2 regions of the Xenorhabdus aichiensis genome follow, and region 2 is predicted to be linked to the other one. Evidence: predicted binding sites of a transcription regulator. Region 2 holds the regulator's gene; the other holds the start of a gene.
What was found. The regulator CRP, encoded in region 2, controls carbon source genes, mostly activating them, when cyclic AMP is high. The targets are predictions, from matches to a motif close to ATGTGANNNNNNTCACAT.
Positions count from the first base shown of each region.

Region 1: the regulator CRP is predicted to act here: its motif matches at 13,863-13,880, upstream of udp (uridine phosphorylase).

Region 1 covers NZ_JAQRFO010000029.1:18,166-34,725, reverse strand. The annotation lists gene PSI22_RS13575 (DUF1479 domain-containing protein) at 1-1,018, opposite strand, end outside; gene PSI22_RS13570 (RES family NAD+ phosphorylase) at 1,223-1,873, opposite strand; gene PSI22_RS13565 (hypothetical protein) at 1,866-2,609, opposite strand; gene PSI22_RS13560 (ArnT family glycosyltransferase) at 2,785-4,041, opposite strand; gene PSI22_RS13555 (NCS2 family permease) at 5,742-7,088, shown strand; gene PSI22_RS13550 (Na+/H+ antiporter) at 7,351-9,000, shown strand; gene PSI22_RS13545 (carboxylate/amino acid/amine transporter) at 9,004-9,903, shown strand; gene metR (HTH-type transcriptional regulator MetR) at 9,788-10,744, opposite strand; gene metE (5-methyltetrahydropteroyltriglutamate--homocysteine S-methyltransferase) at 10,852-13,131, shown strand; gene PSI22_RS13530 (YidB family protein) at 13,180-13,572, opposite strand; gene udp (uridine phosphorylase) at 14,005-14,760, shown strand; gene PSI22_RS13520 (tyrosine-protein phosphatase) at 14,893-15,675, shown strand; gene PSI22_RS13515 (DedA family protein) at 15,753-16,283, shown strand; gene rmuC (DNA recombination protein RmuC) at 16,403-16,560, shown strand, end outside.
Region 2 covers NZ_JAQRFO010000008.1:32,371-48,930, reverse strand. The annotation lists gene PSI22_RS05660 (phosphoribulokinase) at 1-360, shown strand, start outside; gene crp (cAMP-activated global transcriptional regulator CRP) at 934-1,566, shown strand; gene PSI22_RS05650 (aminodeoxychorismate synthase component II) at 1,856-2,431, opposite strand; gene ppiA (peptidylprolyl isomerase A) at 2,742-3,308, opposite strand; gene yihA (ribosome biogenesis GTP-binding protein YihA/YsxC) at 3,647-4,270, shown strand; gene spfP (small protein SpfP) at 4,350-4,397, opposite strand; gene polA (DNA polymerase I) at 4,786-7,584, opposite strand; gene dsbA (thiol:disulfide interchange protein DsbA) at 7,994-8,617, opposite strand; gene PSI22_RS05625 (serine/threonine protein kinase) at 8,635-9,612, opposite strand; gene mobA (molybdenum cofactor guanylyltransferase MobA) at 9,879-10,466, shown strand; gene mobB (molybdopterin-guanine dinucleotide biosynthesis protein MobB) at 10,463-10,996, shown strand; gene PSI22_RS05610 (class I SAM-dependent DNA methyltransferase) at 11,052-11,792, opposite strand; gene lsrG ((4S)-4-hydroxy-5-phosphonooxypentane-2,3-dione isomerase) at 12,027-12,326, opposite strand; gene lsrF (3-hydroxy-5-phosphonooxypentane-2,4-dione thiolase) at 12,328-13,212, opposite strand; gene lsrB (autoinducer 2 ABC transporter substrate-binding protein LsrB) at 13,243-14,262, opposite strand; gene lsrD (autoinducer 2 ABC transporter permease LsrD) at 14,280-15,296, opposite strand; gene lsrC (autoinducer 2 ABC transporter permease LsrC) at 15,296-16,309, opposite strand; gene lsrA (autoinducer 2 ABC transporter ATP-binding protein LsrA) at 16,303-16,560, opposite strand, start outside.

The DNA.
Region 1 (16,560 bases), on a different contig from region 2:
CACAGTGCCACCACACAGAATCACCAGCCTGCAATGATGGAATACTGCACAATCCTCGGACAAGATGAGGGTGCCATTTCTCGGAGATGGGAAGCGCCTTATTGGGGGCAACGCCACACAGTTCGTCTTCGGGGACATCATTCAGCAGTGGCCGTAACAAAATGTATGCCATTGCTTCTGGCACAGGAACAACATGCAGAAGTCCTTGACCGAGGATCATATCAGACAGCGCCGTCCAGCCCTGAAATGTCCGAAAAACTGAACATTTTGTTGTGTTATCGTACTCGGTCACTTCTGGACGGTAGGCTGCATCCCAAGGATCGTATTCTTTGAATCGGTTGGTGAAAATTTTATTGAACACTTTTTGGTAGGCGGGTTGCAGCCAGCGCTCTAGAGTACCCGAGTCTGTATGAGCGCCCAGCCCTTTTGATGTTATGCCCGGTGGCCGACGGCGAATGCGGTCGGGATAAATCATGTTGATATCGGGATCAAACCAACTTACGCCATTTGACTCAAATTTCCACAAACGGTTTAGAAAAGACTGTACCCGCGCAATTTCTTCACTTTGTCTGGCTTCCATCTGAGCATGAGACCAGTAAATGGGGTAAATCTCTGGGCGAGATGCTTCAAGGCTATCGAAGAAGTTATCCCCCGGCCCTTGATAAACGCGATCGAAGTTATTGATATCGAGGTAATCAAGCATGGACTGATCCCATGCCAGTGCTTTATCTCGTGGAAAATTCTGTCTGACGACCAAACATCCACGACGTTTAATCTTTTGTAGGGTTTGTTCTGTGACTTTGCGTTCCGCCACATCACTCCAGTGTATTTCCGGCCAGGCACTCCCGATGTTTTTTTCATCCACACGGGCGGCGGCGATCTCTTTTTCTATTTTGTCGCATACCTGAGCGAACAGGCCTTCAACATCGCCTATCTGTTCGCGCATGGCTTGTTTCATCCGGCGAATTTTTTGTCGGTAATCATCAGGAAAAACGGTAGAGGTGAAAGAAGTATTCATAGCAGACTCTTTCTGTTAATCGTTTTAATTTTCGTATGAAAGTAAATTTGATTTATGTACGCTTTATAAACGAAATATTAACCCATTTACAGCAAAAGGTTTTGAGCTAACGCGCAGAATTTATTTTTCTTTGGTAGGCCGTGGCAGTTGAACGGGATTACTGCTGATCTCTTAATCTCTCATCAAGAAATTAGAAAGTGAAAATCAGATAAGATCTTCACTTGTATAAGTGATTAGTCCCATTTCATCTGCCAGAGCATTAATTTCTTTCATAACCTCGTTTGATGATTGGAGAGGCTGGGATTGAATGGATACGGTAAAGTCACTATTTTTAAGTCGATCACCAAATAACATGATGGCTTTATCACCATGTTGTTTTGATGCCCAAGTTATTGCCTGAGCTGTTGGATTATCTTGGTAAATTTGACTCGCCAGTTCTTGTGTCTGAGGGTAGTTTTCCGCATCGGAGAGTAAAACTTCTTTTGGATCATTACCCCATTTTCGTAATACCCGAGGATTAATATCAACAGTGATAAGATTAATGTTGGGAATGAGTCGGCTATAAACCAGTTTATCTAATTTCCCGAGATCAAAAGGCTGGTTGTCACACCCTGTTGGTACATCGTGATAAACTGTCTCCATAACAGCAACTGGAATATTTTCCCCGCCGTAGATAGTTGGTACAGGTTTACCTTTCGCGTTTTGGCATGGACTGAATCTGGCATTTCCTTTTCCTGGGTTAAATTCAGCCCCGCTGTATGCTTTGTTATGAATCCGCTCAATGGGAGTGTTCGTTTTCCAAACTCCAGTCTTAACTGAAGTGTTGAGACGTTTCTTGCCTTTTAGATTAGCCATGCAGCGGCCCTTCAGCTTCTTGTCTTGCAGCCAATAGCACATCTCCTGGTCGGTTCATCAAAACGTCTTTGGGTTTGGCTTTACCTAACCATGCATTAGGTGTTCCAAACCATATAGCGATTCCCCAGGAAGTCTTTTTCTCATCAAAAAGCTCAATGATGTTTTTCATTATCGGTAGAGGTAAACCGCCTTCATCCAGCGCATATTGTGGATAAAAATCTTTTCCTTTAACGGATATGGCAAAGATTTTTTTTGCCTTTTTCCAACGGTTAGGTGTTGCGCTTGGGTTACTTGATGAAAAGCTGGCAAATTTGCTTAATGCTCTTGATGAAAGCCAGTTTGCGTTTTCTAAGATTGCATTTTTCAATGTTTCAATTCGATCTTTTTTGTTTGATGTTTTTCGTGATACTTTCTCGTTTTTACTATTTCCCAGAAGATCTGCGGGAATATTTATATCTAACTTAATGATATTACGAGAGGAAAGGTTTCGTTTGACTGTGGTTGTTGCATTTAGTGCACTAAGGAGTGCGATCCGAAAATCTCTAACGTCAAACTCTCCAGCAGCCATTTTTGGTAATTCAACTAATAAGAAGCGATCTGCTTCATTGGGAGGGATATCGGTGACATATATATGCTCAATGTGGTCTTGTTCATTTGACAGCACATCAAGGATAGAGACATAACTTAAACTGAGTTCTTCTTGAGCTTTGTTTTTTCTTGGTGTTTTGGTGTTCATTCCAACCTTCTTATCCGGATTTGTATAGGGTGTAGATATTGTTGATATGGTTTATATCAGTTATATCTCAGTATTGTGCAAAATATGGTCAAATGCAAGCTGAGTTTTGGATGGTTGCGCTCAGAGGGAAGGTTTTTCGTTTTCCTTTACGGGAACGCTACATCCAATAATCTATTTACTTAGCTATTTCAGGCATCCCTTTTTTATACACCACTAAATTTTTATTTTTATCATTCGGCCGATGTCCAGACCAAAACAACGCCATGCCTGTCGGAGCGGGTTCAATATCTTCGGATAACATGATAAGCCAGCGACATGTTTGTGGAGCAGCAAAATCTTTCTGTCTTTGATGAAGGATATGGGCGAAGTAATAAAGCATTGGCGCTTCTGATTCGCCGATAAAATAAGATGACATGCAATCATCGGCTTTATATTCTCCTGCTAAATGCTGTTTAAGATCGGTAAATACTTCTTTATAGCCTTTGGTATAATCAATCCAGCCGATAAACAAGGTAAATACCAATCCCCAAACAACAGCAATCCCTAAGGTCCAGTTTTGTGCGGTACGTAAGGCGGGAGATTTAGACAGTATTCTGCTCTTAGCTAGCCAGATAATGGTGATAATAACGGCACTGGTGAATATAAAACCGGAAAAGTGCATCTGATAACTCATTGGCAGCCATTTTCCCAAAGGTGCCAACCAATGTTTGTAATCAGAAGAGAGTGATAGAAAATAAGTTGTCCATACAAAGAGAATCAGAATAGACCATAGCACTGAAAAACAGAGACTCAGAGCGCTGTAAATTTTTTCGGGTAATTGGGTAAAGATGCCCGTTGCTAAGATAGCCATCGGGGCAATAAAGGGTAACAAGTACAACGCACGGCTGGAGGCTGATATTTGTAACAGGATGATACCGAGTAATATAAATGCTGCAAAAATAAAATACCGTTGATCGGTAAGGGTTTTTATCGGGTTTTTAATAATAAAGATAAAGGCTAATAGGCCTGCTGGAAATGCGAATAATAACACAGCTTCTGGAATTCGGCTTGGATCAGCTCTTGCACCTAAATCTTCAACAGAAAACCCTAAGAAGCGGCCGATATTGTTATCCCAAAACCAAACTTTAAATAAGTCTGGGTGTTCAATTAATAACATAACTGGCCACGGTAAAATTAAAATGAGAGCAATTACCCCTGCGAAAAAGACATTTAGCCAATATTGTTTAGCCCGACAATTTTTTAGAAAAATCGGTGTTAATAGCAGGCAAATCCATAATAACCCAGGGATGAACACCCCTTTTGATAACATTGTGATAGCTGTGCCAATAGCCAGCCATAATATGGAATAGCGTTTTTTTTCGTTTTTAATCAACCCCAATAAACCATATAACCCAATCGTCGTGCCTGTAATCAAAGCGGTATCGGTGAACATATCGTGGCTATGACGAACGATCCCAGGAGCACAGGCATACAGTGCAAAGGCGATCCATATGCGACTATTGGTGAAATTCTGTACATCAAATGCACGGCGAGCCAGAAGAATGAAGAATGAAAAATTAATTATGGAGAAAAATAAAGTGGCTGTTCTTGCGGCGTCATACATAGGCAGCCATTGAGACAATAAATGAGTAAATGTAGTGGCTGTCCAATAATATAGCGGGGGCTTTTCCATGAAAGGTTCACCGGCATTGATGGGGACTAGCCAATTACCTGTTTCATACATTGTCTGGATCATACCAAAACTATAATTTTCATCCTGTTTCCAAGGAGTATGACTATAAATTCCCGGCAATAGATAAAGTAACATGAATGCCACAAATAGGAATAATGCCTTGATATCTGTGTTCGAAAATCTATGAATATTATTCATCATTAATTACCAAAGTTAAGAAATATAAATTAATTAAATTGAACGGCTATTCAGTGTTTAAATGTCAAATATTAGACAATAATGGATTCGATGGATTAATGCAATAGTGTTTTATATTATTTAGTTTGATGTTTTGTGCGTATATAGAATGGTTTTATGATAAGAGAATATTGTTTCTTATTGAATTTATTGCAAATAATTTTCATTTATAACTATTACTCAAGATAATAGTTGTTATAGTGTATTTTTCTTGTTGAGGTTTTATTGAAATAAATCTCATTGAGAGATGAAGTTAATATTATATTTGCATATTATTCTATATAAATTATTGTTGTAAATAGAAAGTTGGTCATATTTGTATTTTTTATATTAAACTAATTTCTTTAATAATAAATAATATTATTTATATTAATATGTGTATAATCAATGTTATCTATAATAAGTAAAGTTATTTTTTAAAGTTACCCATATTTTAATAATATTAATCTATATTTTGTTTTTTTAATTAATATTCAAATTATGCTTATGATATATTTATATATTTATATATTTATATATTTATATATTTATATATTTATATATTTATATATTTATATATTTATATGAAAGAGTGTTTTTCGATTAAATATGAATTTTGACAAAATTGTGGGCGATTTTTTCTGGTTTTTAGGCTATGTTTAATAGCTAGTTTAGCTCTTTAAAAGTTGGTAGAGTTTTAGGCTCTTAAAAAGAGATTTTAAAACAAATAGATACTTTTAGAGTGTTCTCCGTACATACGGAGATAAACCTCATTAAAAATTAATGATATAGAGTACGTTCGAGTGTTCTCCGTACATACGGAGATAAACCGATCCCGCGCAGCGTTTCCTGATGATGCAATCCGTGTTCTCCGTACATACGGAGATAAACCGGTTAATTGCCGCCGAAGGTTTTGACGCATTACGTGTTCTCCGTACATACGGAGATAAACCGATTTGGGTATTGTCGGTTTTAAGAATCGATATGTGTTCTCCGTACATACGGAGATTACCCACAACAAATTTTATGATTATCTCTTGATTCTCATCCCTTATTCACTGGATAATCATTCGCCTCAAATTCTCTCTCCATTTTTTTACCTGAAAAGCCAAACGATTGCGTATAGAAGTGGCTGCACTAATGAGTACAGCACTGATTTTAAATATCTTATGACGTAATCGTTTTCGTTGGGTGGAGTGGAGAGCGATAGCGTTAAAAATTCAACATAATGGCAGGGGAAAGACATGTCTGGCATGCAGGCACCAACTCAATGCAAACTCGATAAGTATTTTAAGATTACTGAACGCGGAACGACGGTACGTCAGGAAATTTTGGCTGGATTGACGACATTTCTGGCGATGGTCTATTCCGTTATCGTTGTGCCGGGCATGCTGGGGCAAGCCGGATTTCCTCATACAGCGGTCTTTATTTCTGTATGTTTGGTGACGGGTATTGGCTCATTATTGATGGGATTGTGGGTTAACCTGCCGATGGCGATTGGCTGTGCAATCTCGCTGACCGCATTTACGGCGTTTAGTCTGGTTTTAGGCCAGCAGGTGAGTATTCCCGTGGCGCTGGGTGCCGTTTTCCTGATGGGATGCCTGTTTACGGTGATTTCAGTGACGGGGATTCGGGCTTGGATCTTGCGCAATATGCCAATGGGAATTGCTCATGGAACCGGTATTGGTATCGGGTTGTTTCTGTTGCTGATTGCGGCAAATGGTGTGGGGATGGTGATTAAAAACCCTCATGCCGGTTTACCGGTTGCTTTTGGCTCATTGACTGCATTTCCCGTGATAATGGCACTATTAGGCCTGGCGGCGATTATTGGTCTGGAAAGGAAGAAAGTACCCGGTGGTATTTTGTTGGTCATTATCGTCATCTCAATTATTGGCCTGATTTTCGATCCCGCAGTGAAATATCAAGGATTGTTTAAACTGCCAACGCTGGGAGAAGATGGGCTGTCTCTGATGTTTAGCATGGATATTATGGGGGCTTTGCAGCCGGTGGTGTTGCCGAGTGTCTTGGCGTTGGTGATGACAGCGATATTTGATGCTACAGGGACAATTCGAGCCGTAGCAGGGCAAGCTAACCTGTTGGATAAAGGCGGCCAGATTATCAATGGAGGCAAAGCACTGACGGCCGATTCCGTAAGCAGTATCTTTGCAGGCGCGATTGGGTCTTCTCCCGCTGCTGTCTATATTGAATCCGCTGCGGGTACTGCCGCTGGAGGTAAGACAGGTTTAACCGCAGCGGTTGTGGGTATTCTGTTCCTGCTGATTTTATTCCTTTCTCCGTTGTCGTACCTGGTTCCGGCCTATGCGACAGCTCCCGCTTTGATGTATGTCGGGCTACTGATGTTGAGCAACGTACGGAAGCTGAATTTCGATGATTCTGTCGAGGCTATGTCAGGATTACTGTGTGCGGTGTTTATTGTACTGACTTGTAATATCGTCACCGGTATCATGCTAGGGTTCAGTGCGTTGGTTGTCGGGCGAGTTTTCTCTGGTGAATGGCGTAAACTGAATATCGGTACGGTGATCATTGCTATCGTGCTAGTGATATTTTATGCCGGAAATTGGGCTATCTAAACAAAAAAATCATGCGCAGACGGTCAAGGTTTGCGCATACTTCCTCCCGTCGGATAAATTTTAAAACGTGTTAATTTTTCAGCACACTCCCGCCGATAAGTATAAAATAGACTAATGACTTGCTGGTCATTGATTCACAATGTGATTGTTTTTTGATTTTCTTTAATAACTTTAATATTTCTGGTTATTACGACTGTTATTAGAGTGAAAAAAAAGTCACAATCTCTTCACCGACGGATTTTTGGCAATTTGTAAGGGTAATATGGAAATATTTTTTACTATCTTGATCTTGATTTTGGTGGTGTCAGTTTCAGGTGTTCTTACTAAAATGATCCCGTTCCGCATTCCCTTGCCAATAGTGCAAATAGCAATGGGAGCACTGCTGGCCTGGCCTCATTTTGGTTTACACGTTACTTTCGATCCTGAATTATTCCTCGTTTTACTTATCCCTCCTTTATTATTTGTTGATGGCTGGAAAACACCGACCAGAGAATTTTTTCAACATGGGCGTGAAATAGTCATTCTGGTTTTATTCTTGGTATTAGTGACGGTTGTCGGTATTGGCTACTTGATTTACTGGTTGCTGCCGGGTATTCCACTTATTGCTGCTTTTGCTCTGGCTGCGGTGCTGTCACCAACTGATGCGGTTGCGTTGTCATCCATTGTTGGAAAAGGGCGCATCCCGAAAAACATGATGAGTGTGCTGGAAGGTGAAGCGTTGATGAACGATGCTTCTGGTCTGGTTGCACTGAAATTTGCCGTGGCAATTGCCATGGGAACGATGGTATTTACGGTCACTGGCGCAACGATAGAGTTTTTCAAAGTTGCGATTGGTGGTCTGTTGTCCGGTATTGCCATTACATGGTTGTACAGTAAATCATTGCGATTGATGAGCCGCTGGAGTGGCGATGATCCTGCAACTCAAATCATGTTCATGATGCTGCTGCCATTCGCTTCCTACATGATTGCTGAACATATCGGCGTATCGGGTATTTTAGCCGCGGTTGCTGCGGGTATGACTATCAGTAAGTCTGGCGTAATCCGCAATGCACCTTTGGCTATGCGCCTGCGTGCCGATAACGTATGGGGAATGCTGGCCTTTGTCTTTAACGGCCTTGTATTTGTCATGCTGGGGCTACAATTGCCGGGTATCTGGGAAACGTCTGTCGAGCAGGCTGAACTTGATCCGCAAGTTGAAACGTGGATGCTGTTTGCTGCGGTTGGCATCATTTATGTGGCGTTGGTATTGCTGCGGTTCTGCTGGTTATGGTTGATGAAAAATGCCAGCAAGGTGTTAATGAAGAAGAAACCGCTGGAGTTTGCTTCTTACACTACGCGTGAATTGTGTCTGGCGTCGCTTGCGGGTGTTCGTGGCGCGATTACGTTGGCGGGTGCGTTATCTGTCCCGCTTTTCCTGCCGGATGGCGATCCATTTCCAGCGCGTTATCAGTTGATTTTCATCGCAGCGGGCGTGATCCTGTTCTCCCTGTTTGTTGGTGTTGTTGTCCTGCCACTGTTGCTGCGTGGCATGAAAGTGGGAGATAAGCAGGCGGATATCAATGAAATCAGAATGGCGAAAGCAGCAATGGCTGAAGTTGCGATTGTCAGTATGAATAAAATGGAAGAGCGCTTGTCTGCCAGCACCGAAGAAAAACTGGATGCAGAGGTCGTGAGTGAAATTGCTTCCCGAGTCACGGGTTATTTGCGGCGTCGTACTGTAGGTAAAGATGAAATCGAACATAACTTGCTGGTTGAGGAGTTGGAACGGCGTTTCCGTCTGACGGCATTAAGGGCCGAAAGGGGAGAACTGTATCATCTACGTGCAACCCGTAAGATTAGTAATGAAACACTCCAAACGCTGCTGCATGATCTGGATTTGCTTGAAGCGTTACTTGTGGTTAAAGATCAATAAATTATGTGGCTGTTAACGATCACAACTTTTTTGTGGGCTGCCTCATTCAGCCTGATTGGTGCTTATCTTGCCGGTCAGGTTGATAGCTGGTTTTCCGTGCTGGTCAGAGTAGTGCTGGCCGCTTTGGTGTTTCTGCCGTTTTTGCGCTGGCGTGGGTTATCGCTGAAAGTGATCTCATTGTATATGGCCGTGGGAGCCTGTCAGCTTGGTGTGATGTATTTGTTTGTATTTCATGCCTACCACTACTTGACTGTCGCTGAATTTTTGCTGTTTACGGTGATGACTCCGCTATATGTCACATTGATATATGATGTGATGGGGCGTCAGCGTCTGCGTTGGGGCTATGCGCTGAGTTCTTTGCTGGCGGTGGCTGGCGCAGCGATTATTCGCTATGACCGATTGAGCGAATCTTTTTGGATTGGTTTGATACTGGTGCAGCTGGCGAATATTTTCTTTGCGATAGGTCAGGTTGGCTATAAGCGCTTGATGGAAGTGCATCCAATACCGCAGCGGATCGCGTTTTCGTGGTTCTATCTGGGGGCTTGTGTGGTCGCAATCATTGGCTGGCTGCTGTTTGGTGATCCACATAAATTGCCGACAACGCAATTACAATGGGGAGTCCTGATCTGGTTAGGTGCAGGCGCTTCTGGCATTGGTTATTTTATGTGGAACTATGGTGCAACCCAAGTGGATACCGGAACACTGGCGATTATGAACAATATGTTGGTTCCGGCCGGGTTGTTGGTCAATTTTTTAATTTGGCAGCAGCATCCTGATTGGCTGGGTTTTACCATAGGAAGCAGCCTGATTGTTGCATCTCTTTGGGTGCATCACCGTTGGATACTGAAACCCGTTTTACAAGCGGCAAATTGTCCACCGCGTGCTGGCGCGCAGAACGAATAAATGTATTAATGGCAGGTTGGTGCTGTTCTCCTTCTCGGCAGGCAGCATACAATCTGCTCCATAATCCTTCTCCCAACGTTTTTGTCACAACCAGCCCCTGCCTTTCGAATGTTTCCACTGCCCAATGGGGTAATGCGGCAATGCCTAAGCGAGCCGCCACCATCTGGATCAGTAACAGGGTATTATCGACGCTTTTTAATGTCGGGGTAACACCTGCTGGCTGGAGGAAGCGCCGCCAGATATCAAACCGTTGTCGCTGGACGGGATAAATCAGCAGCGTTTCGGGAGCGAGATCTTGTGGATAGATATCGCGCTTATTTGCCAATGGGTGATCCGGGGCAAGCACGAGTTTCACTTCATAGTCAAACAGCGACGTATAGTTCAGCTTGCTGTCTGCAATAATATCTGATGTCAGTACAATATCCAGTTCCCGCTGTTGCAGTGCAGGCTGGGGATCAAACGTCACACCAGATTTAAAATCCACACTAACCTGCGGCCAGCTTTCACTAAAACGCTTAAGTGCTGGCGTCAGCCACTGAATACAGCTATGGCACTCAATGGCAATGCGCAGGTTAATTTCTTCCGGTTCACTGCATTCACGCAGGGAAGCCGTCACCAGAGGCAGTACCTTCTCCGCCAGTTTTAACAGCACTTCTCCTTGAGGCGTAAGGCGCAATGGCTGGCTTTTGCGAATGAAGAGTTTGAACCCCAGCCGATGCTCCAGTTCACTGAACTGATGAGAAAGAGCAGATTGCGTCTGATGCAGATGATTTGCAGCCGCAGCCAATGAACCGCAATGGTTCAATGCCTGTAGTGTTTTTAAATGTTTTATTTCGATCATGAAAAACCTTCAAGTTGATAATGAATAATTTGCGCTTGTGGTTTATACAGTACCTGTTGATTATAGAAGTGTAAACATCTAGACGGCTAAAATTTGCGGGTGACGACATGACAGTTTTGAATCATACATTAGGTTTTCCACGTATCGGCTTGAAAAGAGAGCTAAAAAAGGCGCAAGAGAATTATTGGGCAGGCAAAATTTCTCAACAGGAATTGCTGGAAACAGGTCGTGAATTACGTGCACGTCACTGGCAACAGCAAAAAGAGGCGGGGGTTGATTTAGTTCCGGTAGGTGATTTTGCTTGGTATGACCAAGTATTAACGACTAACTTGTTATTGGGCAACGTGCCTCCACGTCATCAAAATGAAGATGGTAGCATCGATCTGGATACGCTGTTTCGTATTGGCCGCGGTCGAGCTCCAACAGGTGCACCAGCGGCCGCTTCTGAAATGACTAAATGGTTCAATACAAATTATCATTATATCGTGCCTGAATTTCAGCAGGGGCAAGAATTTAAATTGGGTTGGACTCAATTACTGGATGAAGTGGATGAAGCACTGGCATTGGGACACAACGTCAAACCTGTTCTGCTGGGGCCTGTAACTTATTTATGGCTCGGCAAGGTGAAGGGTAAAGCCTTTGACCGCCTCTCTCTGTTAACGGATATTCTCCCTGTCTATCAGCAAGTACTGGCAGAATTGGCAAAACGGGGCATCGAATGGGTGCAGATTGATGAGCCAGCACTGGTACTGGAATTGCCGAAGGAATGGCTGGAGGCCTTCTCAACGGCTTATCAGGCGCTGCAAGGACAGGCTAAATTACTGCTGACGACTTATTTCGATAGCATCAGCCATAATCTGGCGACGATCAAATCACTGCCAGTACAAGGGCTGCATGTAGACTTAGTTGCAGGGAAGGATTCCCTTGATGAGTTGAATCAGTCTCTGCCGGAAACGTGGTTGCTTTCATTGGGGGTCATCAATGGGCGCAACGTCTGGCGAGCAGATCTGAGTGCGAAATACCAGCTTGTGGCATCGCTGGCAGGCAAGCGTGATATTTGGATCGGCACGTCCTGTTCATTGCTGCATAGCCCGATTGACCTGAACGATGAAACCGGGCTGGATGAAGAAGTTAAGAGCTGGTTTGCCTTTGCATTACAGAAATGTGCAGAGCTGTCTTTGCTGACGCAGGCACTGAATGCACCGGAAGGCAGCAAACAGGCTGAACTGGATGCTTACAGTGCGCCAATCCGTGCACGCCGTAGTTCTACAAGGGTGAACAATCCGACGGTGACTGAGCGCATCACGGCGATCAAACCACAGGATAGCGAGCGTAATCTGGTTTATCCAGAACGGGCCAAACTCCAGCGTGAGCGTTACAACTTACCGTTGTGGCCAACCACAACCATCGGATCATTCCCACAAACAACGGAAATTCGTAGCCTGCGTCTGGACTTCAAGAAAGGTCGTGTGGACAACACGCACTATCGCACCAATATTTCTGAACATATTAAGCAGGCGATCAATGAACAGGAAAATCTGGGACTGGATGTGCTGGTGCATGGTGAAGCCGAACGTAACGACATGGTCGAGTATTTCGGTGAACATTTTGACGGCTATGTCTTTACCCAAAATGGCTGGGTACAAAGCTACGGTTCCCGTTGTGTTAAGCCGCCAGTAATCATTGGCGATATCAGCCGCCCAGAAGCCATTACTGTAAATTGGGCAACATATGCACAATCCCTGACGGATAAGCCTGTCAAAGGAATGTTAACAGGGCCGGTGACTATCCTCTGCTGGTCATTCCCAAGGGAAGATATTAGCCGCGAAACGATTGCCAAACAGATTGCACTGGCCTTGCGTGACGAAGTTGATGATTTACAAAAAGCAGGTATTGGCATCATTCAGATTGATGAACCCGCACTGCGTGAAGGTCTGCCGCTGCGCAGGGAAGAATGGCAGGCATATCTGGAATGGGCTGTGGATGCTTTCAAACTGAGTGCCGCGATTGCGGAGGATGATACTCAGATCCACACCCATATGTGTTATTGCGAGTTCAATGACATCATGCCTTCCATTGCAGCACTGGATGCGGATGTGATCACCATTGAAACTTCTCGCTCAGACATGGAATTGTTGGATTCATTTGAAGATTTCTCATATCCGAATGAGATCGGGCCTGGTGTGTATGATATTCACTCACCTAACGTGCCAAGTGTCGAATGGATTGAAGCGTTGCTGCGTAAAGCGGCTGACCGTATCCCAGTGGAACGTCTGTGGGTTAACCCGGATTGCGGCCTGAAAACCCGTGGCTGGACTGAAACCCGCCAGGCACTGGCGAACATGGTCGAAGCGGCGAAACGCCTGCGTGCTTCCGTAAATAACTAAGCTGAAAAAACGCCCGCTACAGCAGATAAAATGTGGCGGGCGAAAGAATTATTTCCCCAGTAATTTAGCTTTCAATAAATTCATACCCGCAGATTTTAAATCCAGATTTTCTGGAATTTCACCGTTTGGCGTGACTTTATCGATCAAATTGGGCAAATGCTGTGAGATTAATGATGACGCTTCATTGGGATCGATACCCATTTTCTCTGCCAATTGCTGGATCGTGGAAGAGCCAAAAACAGAAGAGATTTGGTCAGCATGAATCGGGGCATTTTCTCCTGAGCCGATCCACGAATGGATTGTGCCACCCAGTCCCTGCTGGGAAAACTTTTCTATTAATCCGCTTATTCCTCCCTGACCTTCAACCCAGTCCATCATATGCTGGAGTTGTTGGTTTTTACCCCCACTCAGCATATTGGTGATTTGATCAAAAAAGCCCATCGTAACTCCCCCTCTTATTGATGCTTTATTGGCTTAACCACATAAAACACTTATTTAGGTACGTTAACAGGAATAAAACAGTGGTAATGTTATTAAATAAAGATAGATGAAAGATATAATTATTACATTAGCATAATATTGCAGATCCATCCCACTTCTGTGGGATGAGAACAAAAATATGGCGGGTTATACCGAGGTTTTTGCCGTCTGATGCTTGCTGACTCTGTGACGGAGCGATAAGTATTGGCCTTGTCTGAATCTTATACTCAGTCCGTTGTTTTGGGTTATGAATGTGATTTTTATCACAAAATTATGTATGTGTTTCTTTATTTTTTCCAATTAAAGATGATTTTTATCACTAAAAAGTGTCAGATTAGGCACTAAATTTAGGCATCCCTGTTTTTTTGAATTATTTCCGTTGAGGAGCTCGATATGTCTGATGTATTTCATTTAGGTATCACCAAAAGCGACCTGCAAGGAGCGACTTTGGCTATTGTTCCAGGCGATCCCAACCGTGTTGAAAAAATTGCAAAATTGATGGATAACCCCGTTCATCTAGCTTCCCATCGTGAATTTACGACATGGCGCGCAGAAATTGACGGAAAGCCCGTGGTTGTCTGCTCTACGGGTATCGGTGGCCCTTCAACGTCAATTGCTGTAGAAGAATTGGCGCAATTGGGGGTGAGTACTTTCCTGCGGATCGGGACAACCGGTGCGATCCAGCCGCACATTAATGTGGGTGATGTATTGGTCACGACAGCGGCAGTTCGTCTGGATGGGGCCAGCCTGCACTTCGCGCCAATGGAATTCCCGGCGGTAGCTGATTTCGAATGTACCAACGCACTGTATGAAGCGGCAAAAGCATCAGGATCGGCCACCCACGTTGGTATAACGGCTTCTTCCGATACTTTCTACCCCGGACAGGAGCGTTACGATACTTACTCTGGCCGTGTCGTCCGCCGTTTCCAAGGCTCCATGCAAGAGTGGCAGCAAATGGGGGTGATGAATTATGAAATGGAATCAGCCACTCTGTTGACGATGTGTGCAAGTCAGGGACTGCGTGCCGGTATGGTGGCAGGGGTGATCGTCAACCGGACGCAACAGGAAATTCCAGATGTTGAACTGTTGAAAAAAACTGAAAGCAGCGCTTTGGGAATCGTGGTCGACGCGGCTCGCCGTTTGTTGTAATCGCTTTCATTAAGGGCCAGAACATGCTGGCCCGATCTTTCTGCTTACCTATCTTTCTTTCGTTCTAAAATCTGATAATGTCATAACGCTTTTTATCAATAACGATCTATTTAAATCATAACAAGAGTAACTATGACCACAACATTGCTATCCCATCCTTCATTGCTCCCCTTACATGGCGGCATTAACTTCCGTGATTTAGGTAATAAAACGCTACATAATGGCGCGAAAATCAAATCAGGGCTGTTATTTCGCTCAGGCTCTCTGGACAGGTTGACCGAAAACGATCAAGCTTTTCTGGTTGGCCAAAACCTTTTCCAGATCATTGATTATCGTGATAGCAGCGAAATTGAGGATAAGCCAGATCGAGTGTGGCGTGGGGCGAATTATCACCATGCTCCGGCCAATCCACTCTCTAAGGAAGTTGATGCCAATCTGGAAAAATTGGGTCAGGAACTTCTGGAACAGTTTGATGCACAAGCATTCATGCTGCGTTTATACGAATTATTGCCAATCAACAATCCTGCTTACAAAAAGCTGGCCAATCTATTGATGCAACCAGAGAACGGCGGAATTGTACAGCATTGTGCAGTGGGTAAAGACAGAACTGGCGTTGGATCTGCGCTGGTGCTGTTTGCTCTGGGAGCAGATTTGGATACGGTAATGGAAGACTATTTAGTCACCAACGTTACGCTGGCACCGTATCGGGAATATCTCTTGAATGAACATGCAAAAGTCATGAGTGACCGTGTGATTGAAAAATTTGCTTATGTTTATTCAGTGCGGGAAGAGTTTTTACTGACGGCCTTAAATAGTATTAACCAGCATTATGGCAGTGTGGATATCTGGCTGGAAAAAGATATCGGGCTGGATATGACAGCACGTGAAAAGTTACAAAGTTATTTTCTTGAATAAAAATACTGCGTTAGCATTGGTTTATATATCAGGTGCTAACTTGGTACATCTGATGAATTAATACAGGAACGGCTAATTTGAGCTTGCATGAAATTATCGAACTGGTCACAGACTTCGTAAAAGCCCATGAAGATTGGGCAATCCCCATTATTTTCCTACTTGCTTTTGGTGAATCTCTGGCATTTATCTCCCTGTTGTTGCCTGCGACGATCATTTTATTAGGATTGGGCGCGTTGATTGGTGAAAGCGGGTTAAATTTCTGGCCGATATGGATAGCGGCGGCCGCGGGAGCCTTTTTTGGCGATTGGGTTTCCTATTTGTTTGGTGTCCACTACAAGGATAATGTCGGCAAAATATGGCCACTGTCACGTCATCCGCAAACATTAGTTCGCGGCCATCGATTTTTTGAACGCTGGGGAGTTTGGGGTGTTTTCATTGGGCGATTTTTTGGTCCATTTAGAGCAGTTATACCGCTGGTGGCGGGTATTTGCGCCATGCCGAAACGTCATTTCCAGCTCGCCAATTTTGCCTCTGCGCTGATTTGGGCCTTCGGTATTTTGGCCCCGGGAGCGTTTGGTTTACGCTGGCTGGCAGAATGGATGGGCTAACTGCGAGCCGCTTTGCAAACTGAAAGAAACTCATTAAAGAATCTGGACATCTATACAGCATCTATTTAACTTACATTAAGGTGAAGTTAACCGGGGTGAAGTAAGCGGGAGGCGTATAGGTGGATATCCAGTGGTTATACATGTTGATTGGCAGTTTAAGTGGATTGCTGGGCGGAGGGATTTTCGTCTGGCTTTCTGTTCACCAGCGAATTCAACAGAAAGAGTTGGAACTGCGTGAACTGCATAGTCAGCTTGCTATCAGCCATGAAAAGTTAGA
Region 2 (16,560 bases):
GAACGTGGCCATTCAAGAGAGGCGGTCATGGATTCCGTGGTGCGTTCGATGGATGATTATATCCGCTATATTACGCCACAGTTTTCCCGTACTCATATCAATTTCCAGCGCGTTCCCACAGTTGATACCTCTAACCCCTTCTCCGCCAAGGCTATTCCATCTCTGGATGAAAGTTTTATCGTGATTCGTTTCCGTGGCCTGAAACAAATTGATTTCCCTTATTTATTGTCAATGCTTCAGGGGTCATTTATTTCCAGTATAAATACCATTGTCGTTCCCGGCGGAAAAGTGGGGCTGGCCATGGAGTTAATTATGGCTCCGTGGGTTCAGCAATTACTGGAAGGCAAAAAAATTTCTTGATTTAAACGCAATTTATTTTTTAATTAAACAGGTAACAAAAAATAACGTTGCCTGTTTTACGCAAATAAGCATTTCAGTAACAATAAAAACAGATTATAAAGAGAAAATTCAGTAAGGTAAAACGCGTAAAAGCAGTACAATATTTACCAAAGTACCCGCAGCCTCTTACACGATAAAAAAGTCATTCAGCCGTTCCCGTCTTTATGTTTTTTCTCCTTTTCCCTTTGGAAATATTGGCATTACTCGATTTCCTATAAGTCGTAGAGCAATAAAGACGACGCTCCAAATAGATTTCTGTTAATCTGGCGGGCTGAAGCGATACAGGGGGAGACAGAAACGTTTTCCTGTGTTACAAACGAAGTTACAAGCGAAGTTACAAGCGAAGCTGGCAAGATATATAGGTTAAGATTAAGACACCCGTATTTTGGTATGATTATAATCTATATAAAATTCCCGCTTGTCAGTTTTTCAGCAAGTTAATATGTTAAGCTATTGACTTTATAAAGCCAGCCGGGTGAGGAAAAACTGTTCCTCACGTCATCAAGGCGGAAATAACAACAGAGGATAAAGCGAATGGTTCTCGGCAAGCCACAAACAGACCCTACTCTTGAATGGTTTTTGTCACACTGCCATATTCACAAATATCCATCCAAGAGCACGCTTATTCATCAAGGCGAGAAAGCAGAAACGCTTTACTATATTGTTAAAGGTTCAGTTGCTGTTCTAATAAAAGATGAAGAAGGCAAAGAAATGATTCTCTCTTATTTAAATCAGGGAGATTTCATTGGTGAGCTTGGATTGTTTGAAGAAGGAAAGCTGCGTACTGCATGGGTACGAGCTAAAAGTGCCTGTGAAGTCGCTGAAATTTCCTACAAGAAATTTCGCCAACTCATTCAGGTCAACCCTGATATTCTGATGCGTCTATCCTCTCAGATGGCAAAACGCTTACAAACAACTTCAGAAAAAGTCGGTAACCTAGCATTTCTGGATGTCACAGGCCGTATTGCCAAGACGTTAATGAATCTGGCCAAACAGCCTGATGCAATGACCCATCCTGATGGTATGCAAATAAAAATTACACGTCAGGAAATTGGCCAGATTGTCGGGTGTTCCCGCGAAACAGTTGGCCGCATTCTGAAGATGTTAGAAGATCAAAACCTGATCTCTGCTCATGGCAAAACCATTGTAGTATATGGAACCCGCTAGTTCCTGAAATTGCTCTTGAAACTGAGCCAGCGCAACCCTTATCCTGCACTGGCTTTTTTGTTGCTTCCTTTGTCTTATCTGTGCAATGGCAGCATCAAGCCCCGTTCCGCCGCTTTCTGTAACACTTCACTGGCCTTGCCCTGATATTCCGCTGGCGCAGACGTGATTTCCCTCACCTTATTTTTATATTTGCCATATCACAGTGAAATAATAGTCACCAAATATGAATAAAAAATCACATAAGGGCAAATAAAAAAACAGCCGGTGAGGAAAATGCGATAGTATCTGGTTAATATCTGAGAAAATTATTCAACAAATCATGTCCCTGTTCACTGAGAATGCTTTCAGGGTGAAATTGCACACCTTCCAATGGCAAAGTACGGTGACGTATTCCCATAATTTCATCTACATTACCGTTATGCTGACTCCATGCGGTCACTTCAAACGACGCTGGCAGGGTTTCAGCAGCAATCACCAGAGAATGATAACGGGTAACAGTCAGTGGACGGTTCAATCCTTTGAATACTCCTTGTTGATTATGGTGGATCAAGCTGTTTTTTCCGTGCATCACCTCGCGGGCTTTGACCACACTCGCACCAAAAGCCTGCCCAATAGCCTGATGCCCGAGGCACACACCGAGGATTGGCAACTTGCCGGCAAAATGCGAAATGGCCTCTAGTGAAATCCCTGCTTCATTTGGCGTACAAGGCCCCGGCGAAATCACTAAATGTGTGGGCGCCAACTTCTCGATATCTTCAAGCTGTAATTCATCATTACGCTTAACTAAAACATTTGTCCCTAACTCGCAAAAATATTGATATAAATTGAATGTAAAAGAATCGTAGTTATCTATTATTAATAGCATAGGAGTATATCCTACTGATTTTTATAGTTTTATATATTGCCCTACCCTAGCGGGCATTGTGCATTCTGTATTTCGATAAAATCAGGTAAAGCAGCATCAACAGCAGCGGGACGCTCATCATACCACAGACGTATTTTTAAAATAGTAGGATAGCTTACCAGCAAACAGCAGCATTCACCCATGATGAGAGCTTGACGTGAAAAGATAACGCAGGTGAAAGGGGAAGACGGCACTCAAAAAGCGAATGGCACAATACAAATACCGTCTTACTTCCTAGGTTTCAGGCAGGAAAACCCGTTTTCCTATTGAATTAAGGTGCAACTTTGGCAGAAAGGATCACAATCGGTTTCACGGGGACATTTTGATAAGGGCCAACATTTTCTGTTTTGACCTGAGACATTTTATCAACCACATCCATACCTTTTACGACTTTACCAAAGACAGCATAACCAAAATCACGCTGACCGTGGTCAAGGAAGGCGTTATCGGTGACATTAATGAAGAACTGGCTGGTGGCACTGTCTTTATCTGCGGTACGTGCCATCGCTATTGTGCCACGCAGATTACGCAAACCATTATCTGCTTCATTTTTGATTGGCGCTTTGGTCACCTTCTGCTTCATGTCTTTTGTGAAGCCACCCCCCTGAACCATAAACCCGGGAATGATGCGGTGAAAAATGGTGTTGTTATAAAACCCTTCATTGACATACTCAATGAAATTTTTTGTGGTGATTGGCGCCTTGTTACTATCCAGCGCAAGCTCTATTTCCCCTGCTGATGTTACCAGCTTCACATGAGTTTCGGCAGCCAATGCCGGAGCTGCCATCACACTGATAGCACATGCAGCCATAAGCGACACAAAAATACGTTTAAACATTAATGGTTCCTTTATTTTTGAGGTCAATTACAAAACTCATAACAACAAAACTTATTAAGTGTAATTCCCTATAGAACTAAGTTCCAAAGATTTACCTACATTTACGAGTAAGCAGCTATTTGTTGAGATGAATTCTATCTGAATGGCTATTATGGTCTCATAACCTGAATTTTGTTTATGTGGGGAATAACGTTATAAATGGCGAGAAATATAGAGTATTAAACCAAAGGGTATACAATACAGATATCGTGCAATTAGTAGTTACACCTGTCCACAAGCCGCTGCTCTAGGTATAATCAGCGCGCTGTTTTCGTGTATTCCTCAGGGAGATAACCATTTTGACCATCAAAAACTACAACTATCACATGACCCACTTTGTCACGAGTGCACCTGACATTCGCCACCTGCCTCAAGATGTGGGTATTGAGGTCGCGTTTGCCGGTCGGTCGAATGCGGGTAAATCCAGCGCCCTGAATGCACTGACTAAACAAAAGAGCCTTGCTCGCACCAGTAAGACCCCGGGGCGTACTCAGCTTATCAACCTGTTCGAAGTGGAAGAAGGTATTCGGCTGGTTGACTTACCGGGTTATGGCTACGCTGAAGTACCAGAAGAGATGAAACGCAAATGGCAGAACGCACTGGGAGAGTATCTCCAGAAACGTGAGTGTCTGCTGGGGTTGGTGGTTTTGATGGATATCCGTCATCCACTGAAAGATCTGGATATGCAGATGATCGAATGGGCAGTCGTGATGCAAGTACCCGTTATGGTTTTGCTGACGAAAGCGGATAAATTGGCATCCGGCGCCCGTAAAAGCCAATTGGCGAAAGTCCGTCAGGAGCTGGCTTCTCTGGGTGGCGAGATTCAAATTGAAAATTTCTCTGCCCTGAAAAAAATCGGCATCGATCAACTTGAGCAGAAACTTGACTACTGGTTCAACCAGCCTGCCATTGAGGTGGAGTGAGCTTCACCTATCCCCTAAAGCCGTGCATCGCGCATAAAAAAACGCCCCAGTCAAAAGAAATGACTGGGGCAGCTAATATTCAGCTAAATCCGATTACGTGAAGTAAAAGGTCTGAAAGATAGAACATCTTACCTCTGTACCCTACGCGAACAACTCTACCCTATTTTTTTCACCAGAAAAAGATTTTTTTGTAACTAATTTTCATGTGATACCGTGATTCAGCCGCAATTATTTCGCTAAATCGGGTCATTACATCATTTTTTATGTAGTTTAATTACATATTTGTGAGATCTAGATCTAATCTCAAACCTAAGCTAAATTCTTGTTACAAGCCCTTTCGCGGCATTATGAGGATAATTTCAGGCCGTTAAATAAACAGTCATTCCATCAAAATACTTCAATAAAAAATTAGCCCCATAAAATTCTGCACCATAACAAAAAAGCCACTTTTTTTGTGGCTATTTTGTTTACTTTTCAGATTTTTGACTGACCAAGTGGCTGTTTTCATCCGTTAATCAATGAGCTTGATCCCAGTTGATCCCAATTCCCACATCTACTTTTAACGGCACATCAAGCTGCATACTTTTTTCCATCAACTCACTGATTTTCTGCTCCGCTGTCGCCAGTTCTGATTCATGAACCTCAAATACCAGTTCATCGTGCACCTGCATAATCATGCGCACATTTGGCTGCTCACTGACGATCCAATTATCCACCGCGATCATTGCCAGTTTGATGATATCCGCCGCCGTTCCCTGCATTGGCGCGTTAATCGCCTCGCGTTCAGAAGCCTTGCGGCGCATGGCATTGCGTGATTTGATATCCGGCAGGTAAAGGCGACGCCCTTCCAACGTTTCAACAAAACCATGCTCAGCCGCCTGCTGGCGTGTACGTTCCATATAGGCCAGTACCCCCGGATAGCGTTCAAAATAGAGATCCATATAGCGTTGAGCCTCTCCGCGTGGAATACCTAACTGGCGGGATAGACCAAACGCACTCATGCCATAAATCAGACCAAAATTGATCGCCTTCGCACTACGGCGCTGTTCGCTGGTCACTTCTTCCAGTGGCACGCCAAAGACTTCAGCCGCCGTCGCACTGTGAATATCCTTACCCTGCGCAAAAGCCTCCAACAAGCCCTTATCCTGTGACAGATGCGCCATAATCCGCAATTCTATCTGCGAGTAGTCCGCCGCCATGATGCGATAACCTTCCGGTGCAATAAATGCCTGACGGATACGTCGCCCCTCGTCATTACGGACAGGAATGTTTTGCAGGTTAGGATCACGGGAAGAAAGGCGTCCGGTCGCTGTCACTGCCTGATGATAAGAAGTGTGAACTCGTTTGGTGAGCGGGTTAACCATCTGCGGCAGTTTGTCGGTATAAGTGGATTTCAGTTTTGCCAGACCGCGATGTTCCAGAATTACCCGCGGCAGTTCATGGTTATCTGCCAGTTCTTCCAACACTTCTTCATTGGTCGATGGTGCCCCATTTGGCGTCTTTTTCAGTACAGGCAGGTTCAGCTTTTCAAAGAGAATGACCTGTAACTGTTTTGGGGAAGCCAGATTGAACTCTTCACCCGCCAGTTCATAAGCGGCTTTTTCCAGTTCTCCCAGCCGCGCAGTGATTTCCGTTGAGTGTTCAGCCAGGGTTTGGGCATCGATCAGCACGCCAGTTCGCTCTATGCGGGAAAGCACTGGCACCAATGGCATTTCGATGTTCTGGAAGACGCTTTTCAGCGCCGGCACACTGTCTACTTGAGGATACATGGCTTGGTGCAGCCGCAAAGTCACATCCGCATCTTCAGCCGCATATTTTGCCGCTTCTTCCAGCGAGATTTGATTGAAGGTAAGCTGCTTTTTGCCCTTGCCCGCGATTTCTTCAAAAGTCGTGGTTTTATATCCCAGATGACGATCTGCCAGGCTATCCATGTCATGCCGTCCGCTTACACTGTTCAGGACATACGACTCCAGCATCGTATCAAAAACAATGCCATTCAAAGCGACGTCGTAACGTGCCAGCACCCCACGATCAAATTTCAGGTTCTGACCAATTTTAGGCAGGTTTTCATCTTCCAGCAGGGGTTTTAATGCCGCCAGAACTTCATGCAAATCCAGTTGTTCTGGTGCATCGAGGTAATCATGCCCCAACGGCAGATATGCCGCTTCAACCTCTGATTCTCCCACCGCAATAGCAAAAGACATGCCCACCAGATTGACCGTCAACGTATCAAGGCCATCTGTCTCAGTATCAAAAGAGAAGGCCGGAGCCTGTTTCAGCTTCACAATCCACTCATCAAGGGATTTTCGGTCAAGGATAGTTTGGTAATTTTCCGACGAAATATTGACAGCCGCCGGTGCGCTGCTGGTGGTGGCTGAGTCAGTCGTAGCGCCTGCCGCAGCGGACTTTTGGCTATTACCTTCCAACCAACTGCCATTCTGTACATCGCTCAACCAACGTTTGAATTCATAGCGGCTGAACAGCGCCAGCAGTTCATCGCTGTCAGGGGCTGTAACCGCAAGCTCCAGACAAGTTTTATTCAGCTCAACATCCGTTTTAATCGTTGCCAATTGATAAGAAAGGTAAGCCACCTCTTTGTGCTGCTCCATTTTCGCCCCCAGCGTTTTGGCTCCACGGAAGCTGAGTGTCACGATCTCATCAAGTCTGGCATAGATATCATCCAGACTGCCGATGCCCTGCAATAATCCCAGCGCCGTTTTTTCACCGACACCCGGTACGCCGGGAATATTATCGGAGGAGTCTCCCATCAGAGCGAGAAAATCGATGATCAACTCAGGTGGAACACCATATTTCTCCGAGACCCCTTCCGGCCCCAGAATGGTGTTAGTCATGGTGTTAATCAGCGTGATATGGGGCGTAACCAACTGAGCCATATCTTTATCGCCCGTACTGATCAGAACGGAACGCCCTTCTTTTTCCGCCTGCAAGGCCAGTGTACCAATGACGTCATCAGCTTCGACACCCGGCACAACCAGAATTGGCAGCCCCATTGCCTCGACCATTTTATGCAGTGGTTCAATCTGCCCACGTAAATCATCCGGCATCGGGGGACGATGAGATTTATATTCAGCAAATAACTCATCACGGAACGTTTTGCCCTTGGCATCAAACACGACCGCCACATGACTGGGTTTATACTGGATGATTAAGCTGCGCAGCATATTCAGGACACCATACATGGCGCCCGTTGGTTCTCCCGCACTATTCGTCAGCGGAGGAAACGCATGGTATGCACGATAAAGGTATGAAGAACCATCAACCAAAATCAGGGGATTGTCTGCTATCTGTGCCATAAAATTTTCTTCGTCGTTCTGTGGGATGATTAAAGAGTAGAATGCCATACTGTGTCGTTATAGACGAATTTTGCGATAATTTTCTCATGCTGACAGGCTTTTTCTGACAAATATTCTGATGAATGAATTGTGGATAACTTTGTGCACAAAAAATTAGCACATAAAACAGATTTATGTTTACCCCCCTAAAAAATGAGTAACAGGAGGTAAAAATCAATAGATTACGCGGAATATTAAAGAAATATTACAATGACTTAAAAATCACTGACTTGTGGATATAACCGGAGTTTATGTTATGAAAGGGGCTTTTCAGCAAGTATTGTGCCAGCTTTATCATGGCTGGCACAATACACGTATTATTTTATATTAATACTAACGTGCCTGTTTAATTACAGCCGTGGTTTCCGACTTATTTTTTTGTCACCAGATAATTCACTACATCAGAAAAGCCCTTGGCATACCCAGTCACTGTCGCCGGCTCAATACCATCATTTTTAATCTGGTACTTGCCATTCACATAAACAGCAGGAACCCCTTGCAGTTGTAGATCGCTAGCGGCCTGACGCTCTTTGGCTGCCACCGATTTCACAATAAAGCTGTTCAACGCCGCATCATACTCTTCACCTGACACACCTGCTTTGATAAAAGCATTACGGATATCGGCCTTGCTATTGATGGTTTGGGTTTTCTGGATACCCTCAAACAAAATTGGGGTGACTTTATCCTCAATTTTCATGACGATGGCAACCGCCCACGCCTCTGTCAAATCTTTCCCCAAAGGCCCGATAAAATCGACGTGGTAACGCTCATGAGTGACACCTGCTGGCAAATTCTTCTCAACGGTACTAGGAACATGGTAAATATTTTCAAACTGGTAGCAGTGGGGACAATAAAAGGAGAAAAATTCTAAAACCTGTGGCTGATTGGCCACTGGATTTTTTAATTCAACGTATTGTTTATCTTCAGAAAAACCAGAAGCACTGGCATTAAATACCATAAATACTCCCACCAGTGCTAACCAAAATGTCTTCATAATGTTCTCCAGTAAAATTAATACATCGGATTTAGCTGTAAAGGGGGTGCCTGTAACAGCCGAATTTGTTCAGAAAAAAGACTCACCTGGCCATGCCAGAAGTCGCTGTCGGCCATCCACGGAAAGGCTTTTGGAAAAGCCGGATCTTGCCAGCGACGGGCAACCCAAGCCAAATAATAGACCATTCTCATCGCGCGAAGTGGTTCTATCAGTGCCAATGTCTTTGGATCAAAATCCGTAAACTGGCTATATGACTCAAGCAGAATATCCAATTGGATCAAGCGTTCTTGCCGTGAGCCATTGAGCAGCATCCACAAATCCTGAATCGCCGGGCCATTGCGGGCATCATCAAGATCCACGAACCATGCCTCATCACGCCATAGGATATTGCCAGCATGGCAATCACCATGCAGCCGTAATATCTGCCCATCAGAATACCATGCTTCTTCCACCGTTTGATTTAACTCATCCAACGCAGCAAAGAAGGCATTTTTATGTTTAGCAGGAATTAATTTACATGCAGATAGATAGCGGTATGGCTGGTATAAATATTCATCCAAACCAATAGTTGGACGGGTAGAAAATATTTTCTGGCGACCAATTTGATGCATTTGCCCCAGCAATCGCCCAACATCTTCCAACTGATCAAAGTTATCAGATTCATACTGACGTCCACCCACACTGGGGAAAATGGCGAAGAAGAACCCACTATGATTCAGTACCGTCTGCCCGGCAAACACCAGAGGCGCCGCAACGGGCAAATCTGCCTGCTGTAATGCCAGTGCAAGATCATGCTCTTCTTGGATCTGCTGCTGGCTCCAGCGCTGCGGTCGATAAAATTTCACGACATAACGTTTACGATTTTCATCCATGAACTGATAGACGCGGTTTTCATAGCTATTCAGTTCAGTTAAGCCAGAATCAATATACAGACCCGACTGCACCAACGCATCCATGATTAAGTCCGGTGTAATATTCCGGAAGTTAAAAGCCATTTGTTCCGTCACAACCCTGCTCTCTCTTCATTAATCTTTAATAATGCCTCTGGCACGCAGCAAAGCCGTCTTAAAATCTTCTTCATTTTTAATTCCTTATAAATGGCTATACAAATTAGCAAGGATAATGACTTAGAGAAAGAGTTGGTCTGTCAATAAGCGTAAAGGTTATACTCCCTTCCATGAAAGCATTGTTACATATTGATTTACAAAGGTTATAAATCAAATAATTAAATATTTCATTGCCAAATATCAGGTGAGTTAACATGACGCATCCAAAAATGAGTGGCGCAATTCTGGCCGGAGGGCTATCTACCCGCATGGGGGGAAATGACAAAGGATTATTGCCATTCGACGGCGCACCATTATACCAACACATTGCCACAAGATTGCAGCCGCAGGTGCAAGAACTGTTGATTAACGCCAACCGTAATCAGGCGCTTTATCAGCAGAGTGGTTATCCCATCATACCGGATATCATCACCGATTTTTCTGGGCCACTGGCAGGTATGCTGGCGGTATTGAAGAAGGCCATTCATGAATGGGTGATCTTTGTCCCCTGTGATGTGCCAGATTTCCCCGATGACCTTGTGGAAAAACTGTGGCGTTATCGGCAGCATTCATGGGCAGTTTATGTCCATGATTGCCAACGTGCCCATCCCACACTGGCTTTAATGCACCGCAGCCTGATCCCCCGCCTGGAAAGCTACCTGGCACTGGGAGAGAGAAAGCTGATGTTTTTTATGCAGATGATTAAGGCAAAAGCGGTTTATTTTCCCTATCCCGACGCCTTCACCAATTTAAATACACCGGAAGAATACCAGCATTGGGAATATTTCCAGGAGTCAGCATGAACCCGACGACATTGCCGCTGCTCGGCATCACCGCCTATAGTGGAACAGGTAAAACAACACTGCTCAAGCAGATCATTCCGCTATTGCGCCAGCAGCATATCCGCGTGGGGTTGATTAAGCACACTCACCATAATATGGATGTCGATCAACCGGGCAAAGACAGTTATGAGCTGCGTAAGGCAGGGGCAGCACAAACGTTGGTCGCCAGCCAGCAGCGTTGGGCATTGATGACAGAAACACCAGACTTGCCAGAGCTGGATCTGCACTATCTCGCCAGTCGGTTCGATGCAGATTCCCTGGATCTGGTTCTGGTCGAAGGCTTCAAGGAAGAAGCCATTGCAAAAATCGCTCTCTATCGCCACGGCCTGAACATTGTCTTTGATCAGATCCTTGATCCCCATGTTATTGCCGTTGCCAGCGATACTCCGCTGGCAATCACATTTCCTCAACTTGATATCAACCAGCCACAACAGGTAACAGCGTTTATTGTGGCGTGGTTGAAGGGAAGAAACGCAGGAAAGCATAGCTAAAAGCCAATATGCTATTCCTGATAGCTTTGTAACCAAACATAAAAAGAGCAAACCATCAGAACTGACAGGTAAAGCCTATATTCAGATTATTTCGTTGGAAAATATCCCAAAAACCCTCGGGATAACGTTTGAAATCATTCTCTAACAGCTTAGGTTTTTGCCATTCAACTCGACTGAACCCTGCCTTTTGAATAGCGCGTTCATAATCCTCATGGTTCCATCGATAGAAAATAAGGAGGCTTGGTGGTGTCGTTAAAAATTCCACGTGATAATAGGCACCACCTTTGCATGGCTCTTCACTCAGGATATTGATACCATAAATATCGTAGTTACCCTGATTGAAGCGGAAAGCGGGTGAAACCGTATAAGCAACTAACTTACCTGAAAGTTTGAGATGGCTAGCGACGACCTGAAACATTTTTTCCAAATCGTCAATCGATTCAGCATAATTGAACAACCAAGCCGCAACAATGATATCAAACTTGCCAAGTGATTCCATATGGCAGACATCTTGCACATGAAATTCTATATCATCATTATGCTGTTCCGACTTTTCTCTGGCATGCTCTATCATTGCTTCAGAAATATCCACACCAACGACTTTTGACGCTCCACGTTTGCGTAACTCTCGACCGAAATAACCATATCCACAGGCCACATCCAGAACCGATTTTCCACTGACATCACCAACCATACTGAGTATGGTACGAACGTCTATTTCACGTTGAGGTGTGTCTTCTATGAATTGCTCATAACGTTCTCCAATAGCATTATAGGCTGCATGTTTTTTCGACATGATTATTACTCCCCTGATAAACGGATAATGATAATCGCTCCGATTTTCTACTGTGCAGTTGAAGGGGCTTCATATCTTTATGAATGGCATCTAATTTTACTTGATGGTGCCAATGGCAGATAAAGCTAAAAATTCAAAAAAGTGCAAATATGAGCAGCATTAGGCAACCGCATTTTCAGAAAACAGCCCACAGATTATGTTGCGGGCTGTGCATATATCAATCATGTTATAACGCTATTTCCCTTCCGGCATCAAGCCAATAAACGTTATTTTTTTCCTTGGCTCGGTCATCAACGCTTCCAATCTCTCGACACAGCGCAGGTAATGAGGCGTTTTTTTATGGGCGGCCACTGCGGCTTCATCAGCATAGGCTTCATAAACATAAAAGCGGGTCGGAATATTTTCATCCCGCAGCACATCAAAGCGTAAGTTGCCCGGCTCTTTGACCGAACCAAGGTGATTATCACGAAAAACCTCGATAAATTCGTCAATCTTGTCGGCTTTAACGTTGATTTCGACTAACGTGACTTGCATATTATTCCCCCTTAGCCTTTTCACTCAGGAACAGTTCATAAGCCTGCGCTGGCTTCTCATTGTGATGAACCACCGCCTGAACCGCTTTCAGCATGGCTACCGGCGCTTCGGACTGGAAGATATTCCGTCCCATATCAACGCCGGACGCACCCTGATCAATCGCCTGATAGCACATCTCCAACGCCTCTATCTCCGGTAATTTCTTGCCGCCTGCAATCACAATCGGCACAGGACAGCCTGCTGCGATCCGTTCAAAACCGCTATCAACATAATAGGTCTTGATAATGTTCGCCCCTATTTCAGCGGCAATACGGGTCGCCAGTGAGAAATAACGCTGGTCACGCGCCATATCCTTCCCGACGCCTGTCACGGCCATTGTCGGCATACCATAGCGCATTCCCTGATCCACCAGCTTGATGATGTTCTTGATGGATTGATGTTCATGCTCAGAACCAATATAAACTTGCGCCGCCACGGCGCACACATTCAGCCGAAGCGCATCCTCCATCGCCACAGCCACCGCTTCATTGGACAACTCAGTCAAAATCGAATTAGCGCCGGATGCACGCAGTACCACGGGTTTATTGGTTGCAGGTGGAACCTGACTGCGCAGAATACCGCGGGTACACATCAGTACATCAGTGTGCTCAAACAGCGGGGCGATATTGATATCAATACGCTCCAATCCCGTGGTCGGCCCCTGAAAATAACCGTGATCAAACGCCAGCATCACCGTTTTATTGGTCGCTGGATTAAAAATCCGCGCCAAACGCGACTGCATTCCCCAATCCAGCGCACCGCTGCCTTTCAATTCAAACAGAGTGTTCTTTTGGGGTGTATCAATACCAAAATCTTTACCGTCTTTGATGTCATCTAAATCTGCCATTTCTCTCTCCAGAAGGTGTCAGCCCATAAATTAGAAATCGTATTGGTTGATGTTTTCGCTGGTAAAAATCACACGCTCCGGCATCACAACAATGCCGTTGCCTTTCGCTTCATAGCGGTATCCCTGTACGCTGTTGGGTGAAATCTCCAGTTTGCCGATATTTGGAATATCTAACTGATCCCCTACATTCAGATCGCCTTTTTTCAGCATTTCATCGGCAACGTGAATGGCTATCTTGCCCTGCTTGACGACATCCCACAGACCGAACTGTTTGACCGTACCGCTTGCAACGTAAGGGCGCATCACATTCGGGGTACTGAACCCGACGATCGCGACATTCTGGCGTTTCAGGTTCTCCGCAGCCTGCGCCGCAGCAGGCAAAGCATTGGCATCCGGAGCGATAATCACATCCAAATCCCCCCATGCTTTTAAAATGCCTTCCGCCGTTTGCAAAGATTTGGTGGCATCGTTATAGCCAAATTGGGTGGTCACAATTTCCCAGTTGGGATGCTCCGCCGCAATCTTGGCTTTCGCTTCTTTCACCCATTGGTTTTGATCCGTCACCGTCGGGCTGGAATAAAAAAACGCCACTTTTGCTTGGTCTTTTTTCACCTGACTAGCGGCCATCTCCACCAGCATTCCGCCCAACTGTTTTGGTGTGCCTTGATCAATATAGATAGAGCGACATTCAGGTGCCGTATCTGAATCCCATGTCAATACTTTGACACCGCGTTGCATAGCGCGTTTCAAAGCCGGACACAAACCATCCGGTGATACCGCCGATACCACAATCGCGTTATAGCCTTGATTGACGAAATTATTGATAAGCTGAACCTGCCCCGCGACACTCGGTTCGGTCGGGCCATCGTAAGTGACGTCAACGCCCAGAGCCTTACCCGCCTCTACCGCACCTTGCCCGCCACTGGTGAAGAAGCCGACACCGACCAGCTTCGGAATAAACGCAATTTTCTCAGCCGCCTGTACCCAGGAGACACATAACAGACTTAATGCACTGGCCAGAACCCATTTTTTCAGTGTTGGTGCTTTCATGCTTATCTCCATCTCTTTTATCGTTCAGGGATATTTTGTGGCAAAACCGAAGCTCGCCGGCGTTGCCACCAGTCACGGATTTGATGGCGATGCAGAGAAACAGAGCGCCCGACCACCGCCGCAATCAGCAGAGCACCGGACAGCGCGCTGGATATCTGGTTCGGAATGCCCGCCATCTGCAATCCTTGCTGCAAATAGCCCACCAGCAGGACAGCCAGCGCAGTACCCACAATGGAACCAGAACCGCCATAAATATTAGCACCGCCCAGAACCACGGCAGTGATAGCAGGCATCAGGAATGAACTTCCCAAATCAGAACGGGCTGAACCGAAATAAGACACCAAAATGATCGCCGCCAGCGCTGAAGCCAGACCCGTCAAGGCATACAGCAGGCACAGAGTTCTGTTCACGGGGAGCGCCCCATAACGGGCGACGCGACTATTCTGACCAATCAGAAACACATTGCGGCCACGGTGGGTACGGTGCATGAACAGCCAGAACATCAGAACGCAAAATATGAAGATAACCAAAGGAACAGGCAGGCCGAGCAGCGTCAGATTGGCAAAATCGGTAAAGGCCGCAGGAAAGCCACCAATGCCTTCATAACCTGTCGCACCCGATAGCCCGGACAGCAATAACGCACTGCCACCAAACAGGTACATCGTTCCAAGCGTGATCACCAGTGGATTCACGCCGGTATAGAAAATCAGCGTGGCATTGATCAGGCCACACAGTACACCAACGATCAGCGTCAAAGGGATCGCAGCAATCATCGGTAACCCCGCCTGATGCATGATCCCCAAAGCAATCGCACACAGGCCGATCACCGCGCCAAAAGAGATATCAATCCCGCCACTGACGATCACCATCGTCAACGGCAGGGCAACAATGCCAATGCAGATAAAATCACTGGTACTGAACAACAACACGTTAATATCCAGCATCCGTGGGTTTGCGATGCCAAACAGCAGAATTTCCATTACCAGCAGAACAGCAAGAGCCATTTCCCAGCCATAACGTTGCAACGTATTCATCATGGCCTCTCCTGTTTCTTTGCCGGGCTTTTTATCGGCTCCAGAAAACGGGCATAACGTTGCTGACGTAAATTCTTTTCAACGGCACTGCGCAGACGTCCGTCAAAGACCAGCACAGCCAATAAAACCAGACCGGCAATAAAATCATTCCACCATGCCGGCAACCTTAGCAGCACCAATACACTGTCGATTTGAGTCAGGAAATAGGCCCCGAAAATCGCCCCAACCACGGTTCCCATTCCGCCCAGCAGACTGATGCCTCCCAATACACAAGCGGCAATCGCTTTCATTTCCAGCCCGTTGCCCGTTTGATTCGGAATAAAACCAATCTGAGCCACAAAAACAATACCTGCCAGTGCAGCCACCACGCCATTCGCAGCAAAAGCCGTGATACAGATCATATTGACAGGAACGCCAAGCTGACGAGCCCCCTGCTGGTTATCGCCAGTGGCATAGAAGCCACGGCCAAAATCGCTTTTCTTCAACAGCCACGTCATCGCCAAAACCAGCAATATCAACAACCAGCCAATCGGTGAGATACCAAATAAGTCCGGTCTGGCAAGCGCTTTCACATCAGCCGGCAAACCTTCGATCCATTTACCGCCCGTCAGCAATAGCATCAGGCCTCGATATAAGCCAAGGGTTCCCAAGGTGGCAACAATAGCCGGAATTTTCAGCCATACCACCAGCACCCCATTGACCAATCCCGCCACCATGCCGACCAGCAGCGTCATCAAACACGCTATCGGCAGCGGCAATCCGCCATTAAGCGACATGCCCAACACCACCGCACATAAGCCCGTTGTTGAACCGACTGACACATCAATATTGCGCGTGAGCATCACCAACGTTGCCCCCAGCGCCAATAACATCAAAATCTGCGCATTACCAAAGATCATGCCCATCGTCTGCACGCTGAAAGCCTGCCGATCAAGACTACCCAACAGCAGAAATAATCCCAGAATGGCGATCAATGCCGTAACTTCGCGGTTGTTCTGGATAAACTTCAACATGATGCCTCCTCACCAAAAGCAAGATGCATAATCGCATCCACACTCATACTGGCTTTATCCAGATGCCCGCAGATCTCCCCTTGATGCATCACCAGCGTTCGATCGGCCAATTGCACGATCTCATCGAGATCAGAAGAGATCAGGAGAATAGCCACCTGCTGGCTGGCGATACTGCGAATAAGCTGGTAGATATCCTTGCGTGCAGTCACATCAACACCGCGTGTCGGCTCATCAATAATCAGAACGGCAGG